Regions from separate parts of the Rhizobium sp. BK008 genome, predicted to be linked through region 1. Evidence: riboswitches for the same ligand, from Rfam matches in the RefSeq annotation. Region 1 holds a riboswitch; the other holds the start of a gene.
The links. A riboswitch is a leader RNA that binds a small molecule or an ion and turns the genes downstream of it on or off. The one in region 1 is predicted to bind S-adenosylmethionine.
Positions count from the first base shown of each region.

Region 2: it holds a riboswitch for S-adenosylmethionine, as region 1 does, so the genes downstream of both, metA (homoserine O-succinyltransferase) here and FHT69_RS25675 (O-succinylhomoserine sulfhydrylase) in region 1, are expected to answer to the same signal.

Region 1 covers NZ_JACIFK010000007.1:313,710-317,117, forward strand. Annotated here, with positions in the region: gene apaG (Co2+/Mg2+ efflux protein ApaG) at 1-51, opposite strand, end outside; gene FHT69_RS25675 (O-succinylhomoserine sulfhydrylase) at 318-1,502, opposite strand; SAM riboswitch at 1,545-1,623, opposite strand; gene FHT69_RS25680 (2'-deoxycytidine 5'-triphosphate deaminase) at 1,697-2,791, shown strand; tRNA gene FHT69_RS25685 (tRNA-Gly) at 2,851-2,924, shown strand; gene FHT69_RS34360 (helix-turn-helix domain-containing protein) at 2,977-3,360, opposite strand; gene FHT69_RS25690 (hypothetical protein) at 3,302-3,408, opposite strand, start outside.
Region 2 covers NZ_JACIFK010000005.1:210,400-213,807, reverse strand. Annotated here, with positions in the region: gene FHT69_RS21340 (aldose epimerase family protein) at 1-380, opposite strand, end outside; gene metA (homoserine O-succinyltransferase) at 607-1,530, opposite strand; SAM riboswitch at 1,579-1,656, opposite strand; gene FHT69_RS21330 (ABC transporter ATP-binding protein/permease) at 1,771-3,408, shown strand, end outside.

The DNA.
Region 1 (3,408 bases):
ATAGAATGGTTCGACCACAACTTCGATATCTCTTGTGAGGGCGCGATACATGCCTTGCACCTTAGTCAAGATATGTTACCCGTATCTTATAAGAGGCCCTGTCCGTCAAGAAACGGAACGTTGATCGTCACTGAAACAGTCATGATCGAAGGGTTTTTCGATCGTTAAGCCTAATTGTCAGTGTTAATTCCAGTTCGGAACGCCGGCACGGCCGTAGTTGTTCCCCCGGCCGAACTCCAGTGAGATCCGGCGAGCCGAACCCCAGTGAGATCCGGCGAGCCGAACCCCGAGTGAGGTCCGGCTGCCATTGTCGTCGATCAGGCCGAAACCTTGGCAAGCGCCCGCGCGAAATCCTCGATCAGATCGTCGGTATCCTCGATGCCGGCCGAAAGCCGCACCGTGCCCGGAGAAATGCCGAGTTCGGCGCGCGCCTCCTCCGTCAGGTTCTTGTGCGTCGTCGTTGCCGGATGGGTGATCAGGCTCTTGCTGTCGCCGAGATTGTTGGAGATCTTGACGATCTCCAACGCGTTCTGCAGGGCAAAGGCCGCTTCCTTGCCGCCCTTGAGCTCGAAGGCGACCAGCGTCGAGCCGCCGGTCATCTGCTTGGCGATGATATCGGCCTGCGGATGGTCCTTGCGGCCGGGATAGATCACCTTGGCGACCTTGCCCTGCTCGGCGAGGAAATCGGCGATCTTTGCCGCATTCTGCGTCTGCTGGCGCACGCGCAGCGGCAGCGTCTCGATGCCCTTCAGCAAAGTCCAGGCATTGAACGGCGACATGGCCGGGCCGGTATGGCGGAAATAGTCGTGCAGGTTCTCGTCGATCCATTCCTTGTCGGCAAGCACGACGCCGCCGAGGCAGCGGCCCTGGCCGTCAATATGCTTGGTGGCGGAATAGACGACGATATGGGCGCCGAGCTCCAGCGGCTTCTGGAACAGCGGCGTGGCGAAGACGTTGTCGACGACGACCTTGGCGCCGATCTGGTTGGCGAGCTTGGCCACGCCTGCGATATCGATCACTTCGAGCGTCGGGTTGGTCGGGCTTTCCAGGAAGAACACCTTGGTCTTCGGCGTGATCGCCTTTTCCCAGTTGGCCAGATCCCGGCCGTCGATCAGCGTGCAGTCGATGCCGTATTTCGGCGCCAGCGTCTCGACCACCCAGCGGCAGGAGCCGAACAGGGCGCGCGCGGCGACGATATGATCGCCGGCCTTCAGCTGGCAGAGGATCGCCGCGGTGACGGCCGCCATGCCGGAAGCGGTGGCGCGGGCATCCTCCGCGCCTTCGAGCATGCACATGCGCTTTTCGAACATGTCGTTGGTGGGGCTGCCGTAGCGGGCGTAGATGAAGCCCTCCGTCTCGCCCTTGAAGCGGGCTTCGGCCGCTTCCGAGGTCTCATAGACGAAACCCTGCGTGAGATAGATTGCCTCGGACGTTTCGCCATATTGCGAACGCAGCGTGCCGCCGTGAACGAGTTGGGTTGCGGGGCGCCAGGACTTGCTCATGCCATCACCTTCACATAACAAAAAAACCGGTCGCAAAAGCAGACCGGTTTCAACCCGGTCTTTTTAGCCACTTGTTTAACGTGGCTGCAAGCCGACCGGCCAAATCACCACGGGATAATTCTGCAATACTGCTGTTAGCTGCTTGCGTCAATTCCCCGAGTTTGGTTTTGTCGGCGGCAAATGATGGATGAGGCATGATGGCTCGTGAAACGGGAATTCTGGCGGATCGCGCGATCTCCGCGCTGTTCGAAACGGAGCGTCTGATCTCCGAACGGGAGCTGGACCGCGACCAGATCCAGCCGGCAAGTCTCGACCTGCGCTTGGGCGCCAAGGCCTTTCGCGTTCGCGCCAGCTTCATGCCCGGCCCCTCGCATCTGGTGTCGGACAAGCTCGACCGGCTGAGCCTGCATGTGATCGACCTTTCCGAGGGCGCGGTGCTCGAGACCGGCTGCGTCTACATCGTGCCGCTGATGGAGAGCCTGGCGCTGCCGGCCGACATGTCGGCCTCGGCCAACCCGAAGAGCTCGACCGGCAGGCTCGATATCTTCACCCGCGTCATCACCGATTACGCCCAGGAATTCGACAAGATCCCGGCCGGTTATTCCGGCCCGCTCTATCTCGAAATCAGCCCGCGCACCTTCCCGATCGTGGTGCGCCGCGGCTCGCGCCTGTCGCAGATCCGCTTCCGCGTTGGCCATTCCCTGCTCGGCGAGCCGGAACTCTTGAAGCTGCATGAAAGCGAGACGCTGGTCGCCAGCAAGCGGCCGAACGTATCGGGCGGCGGCATCGCGCTGTCGATCGATCTGGCCGGCGACAAGGACGGCCTGATCGGCTATCGCGGCAAACATCACACCGCCGTTGTCGATGTCGACAAGAAGGCCCAGCATGACATCTATGATTTCTGGGAGCCGCTCTACAGCCGCGGCCGCAACGAGCTGATCCTCGATCCCGACGAGTTCTATATCCTCGTCTCGCGCGAGGCCGTGCATGTGCCGCCGGATTATGCTGCCGAGATGACCCCCTTCGATCCGCTGGTCGGCGAATTCCGCGTCCATTATGCCGGCTTCTTCGATCCGGGCTTCGGCCATGCGCCCGCCGGCGGGCGCGGCAGCCGCGCCGTGCTCGAAGTACGCAGCCACGAAGTGCCCTTCATCCTCGAAGACGGCCAGATCGTCGGCCGCCTCGTCTACGAACACATGCAGGAAAAGCCCGCAAGCCTCTACGGCTCCGGCCTCGGCTCGAACTACCAGGCCCAGGGCCTCAAGCTCTCGAAGCACTTCCGCATCTGAGCCTTCCCGGCGGCCACGACTTGACAGCGGCCCCTATCTGTTGGAAATCTCGCTTCATCGCGGGTGTAGCTCAATGGTAGAGCAGCAGCTTCCCAAGCTGAATACGAGGGTTCGATTCCCTTCACCCGCTCCAGCTACATCCATCCCACCGTCATCGATAGAAATGCGAAGACCCAGAAGTCGGCTTAGAGCCTGCCTCGCCTTATATCGGCTGCTGCGGAGCGAGATGAGACGACCTCAGATTTCCGCCTGAGGGTTTCCCGAGGACTTTCCCCGTAAACGGACCCGTACAGCGCAGAAAAACGGCCGGCGTGCAAGAATCCCCACTTCAGGCAGATATCCCGGATGCTCTGTTGGTTCGACCGATCCAGAAGGTCCAATCGAGCGGCGCGTAGTCGTAGAGTTCTCAAGTAACTTGCTGGTGTAGCTTCCTTGAAGGTCCGGAAGCCGTTTTCCAAGGTGCGAACTGAGACGTTGGCAGATTGAGCGATCATCGAGATGGTGATCGGCTTAGCGATATTCGCCTGCATGAAATCTATAGCCCGACGAACGTGCCGTGGAGCGGGCATAAACGGACTCCGTTCCAGTCGCTGAGAGTAACGATGGGGTATCAATCG
Region 2 (3,408 bases), on a different contig from region 1:
ACCACGCGGTCGACGTCATGCTCGACGATCGTCCAGTTGCGTTTGGCGATATTGTCGCTGCCGCCATGCAGATGCGTCACGCCATTTTCGTTCAGCTCGAGCTGATGGTCCTTTTCGTCAAGCGTGAATTTGCCGCCGCCGACACGGTTGGCGCAGCGGCCGGGGGTCGCGCCGAAGTAGGCCGAATAAAGGGGATAGCTGTCGAAATCGTCAAAGCCGAGCTGCAGCGGAGCGTCATGTCCCTCAAGGCGCAGATCCTGGATGACCGCACCCCAGGTCATAATCTTGGCCGTCAGCCCGCCGCCCTTGATCTCGACGCGATAGACGGTCTCGCCCGCCTTCGTCTGCCCGAAAACATCCCGCTTCAACTTATCCGACATCATCGACCGTCCATTCTATCCCGGCTGCCTATTCCTCATCGAAATCGATTTAGGAATTTCAGCGATTCAAACTGTTGCAGCGTCCTTGCACGGCTGACAAAGACGCGCGGGCGCTGTGGTGTTCCGGACCGGAACCTGCCCGCATTTGTTCCAAACCGCAACCGGGCGGAGTAGAAAGAAATGCCGCAGCAGCGATGCGGCATCGGCTCAAGGCGCGATGGTGCCCTCAGAGGTCCATGCCGATCTCTTCCACGTCATAGGGCGTCGTCTGGTAGATTTCGTTGATCCAGTTGCCGAACAGCAAATGCGCATGGCTGCGCCAGCGATTCTGCGGCGCAAGCGCCGGATCGTTATGCGGGAAGTAGTTGTGCGGCATCTTGATCGGCACGCCGGCATCGACGTCACGGAAATACTCGTCGGAGAGCGAGGTGGAATCATATTCGACATGGTTGAACATGTAGAGCCGCCGGCCCTTCTTCTCGTGCACGAGGCACACGCCCATCTCGGCTGATTCCATCAGGATCTCCAGATCTTCGGATTTCTCGATATCGGCGCGGCGCACTTCGGTCCAGCGCGACACCGGCACTTCGAAATTGTCGGAAAAGCCGTTGAGATAGATGGAGGAAGGCTTCAGGTTCCGGTGGCGATAAACCCCGAAGGCCTTCTCCTTCAACTCGTATTTCGGAACGCCGTGGAAATGATAGATCGCAGCCATCGCGCCCCAGCAGACGTTCATCGTCGAATGGACATTCGTTTCCGTCCAGTCGAGGATCTGCTGCATTTCCGCCCAATAGGTGACGTCCTCATAGGGCAAAAGCTCGATCGGCGCCCCGGTGATGATGAAGCCGTCGAACTTGCGCTGCTTCACCTCTTCCCAGGTCTGATAGAAGGAAAGCAGATGGTCTTCGGAGGTATTCTTCGCCTTGTGGCCGCCGATGCGGATCAGCGACAGCTCCACCTGCAGCGGCGAGGCGCCGACGAGGCGGGCCATCTGCAGCTCGGTCTTGATCTTGTTCGGCATGAGGTTGAGCAGCCCGATCTGCAACGGACGGATATCCTGACGGATCGCCATCGTCTCGGTCATCACCCGCACACCTTCCTGAACCAGGGTTTCGAAGGCGGGCAACGTATCGGGGATCTTGATGGGCATTGCGGTCACTCGATCAAAAACAAAAAACCGGCGGCGAAAAAAATCGCTACCGGTCCGCACGCGGCCCTTTAGCGACTTTTTTAACGTGGCTGCAAGCCGGCCGGCCAAATCACCACGGAGCACTTTAATTAGCCCCAGTCGGACCGCGAATCAATGGCGAAAGCATGCAGGCACGGCCCATGCAAGCATCATCACACTTTAATGACTGATAGAATCTGTTGATAGACCGGTAACGCCACCATGTTAATAATGGGGGCATGGGCGGTGTGGAAAAGTGTAATGGCAGATAAGATCGAGAGGAGGCCGGGAATCCGGAGGCAGGATAGGGTAGGGTATGATCTCAGCCTGACATATCGCCTCGGGGTGATGTTCTCAGCATTCTGGAATTCGGAAGTGCGTGGCAAGGTGCTGTTTCTGGCGACCGTGCTGATTCTCGTCATCTTGGCGACGTCCTACGGCCAGGTCATCCTCAATGAATGGAATGCTCCGTTCTACGACTCGCTGGAGCGCCGCGACCTCGGCGAATTCTTCCACCAGCTTGAAATCTTCGCGATGATCGCCGGCACGCTGCTGCTGCTCAACGTGCTGCAGGCGTGGCTGAACCAGATGACCGCGCTCTATATGCGCGAAGGTCTGTCGCGTGATCTCGTCGACCAGTGGTTGAAGCGCAAGCGGGCGCTGCGGCTTGCTTCCAGTGGCCTGATCGGCGTCAATCCGGACCAGCGCCTGCACGAGGATTCCCGCAATCTCGCCGAAAGCACGACAGGGCTCGTTCTCGGCCTGCTGCAGTCGACCATTCTTCTGGTGAGCTTCATCGGCGTGCTCTGGGAGCTTTCGAGCGGATTCATCTTCCGCATCAGCGGCCATAGCTTCTCCATTCCGGGCTACATGGTCTGGGCGGCGATCTTCTATGCCGCTTCCGCCTCGGTGCTGAGCCAGGTCGTCGGCCGCAAGCTGGTGAAGCTCAATGCCGACCGGTTCTCGAAGGAAGCCGAGCTTCGCTTCACGCTGATGCATGCCAATGAGAACATGCCGGCGATCACCGTCGCCCGCGGCGAGGAAAACGAGCGTCGGCGCATCAACACCGATATCAGCTCGGTACTGAGGGTCGTCAAGCGGCTCGCCATGGCCAATACCAACCTCACCTGGGTTTCGGCCGGCTACGGCTGGCTGGTGATCGTCATCCCGATCATCGTCGCCGCCCCCGCCTATTTCTCCGGCGGCCTCACCCTTGGCCAGCTGATGATGTCCGTCGGCGCCTTCAATCAGGTCAACACGGCATTGCGCTGGTACGTCGCCAATTTCGGCCCGATCGCCGAATGGCGCGCCACGCTGATGCGCGTCACCGATTTCCGTCAGGCGCTGCTCGACATGGACGAGGACTTCGACCTGAAGGACAGCATCGCCTATGAAAGCACCGCGCCCGATACGCTGACACTGACGGATGTGGTGATCGTCGCCAAGATCGGCGAAGACATCGACGAATGCGGCGGTTTCCGCCTGCGTGAAACCAATGTCGTGATCAAGGCCGGCGAAAAAGTCATGATCAACGGCGATCACAGCGTCAATCGTAAGCTGCTGTTCCAGGCGATGGCCGGCCTCTGGCCGTGCGGCAGCGGCACGATGGGGCTGCCGCCGGTCGACGACATGCTGTTCGTGCCGCAGATCGCCTATGTTCCCGGCGGCACACTGCGCGAGGCGCTGGCCTTTCCCGAAAGTCCTGATGCCTACGAGAAAGCCGCCGTCGAGGCTGCCCTCGAGAAGGCCGGCCTGCATTCGCTGATCGCCAGGCTCGATACCCGCGCCCGCTGGGACAAGCTGCTCGACAGCGACGAGCAGAAGGCGATCGGCTTCGCCCGCCTGCTGCTCGTACGCCCG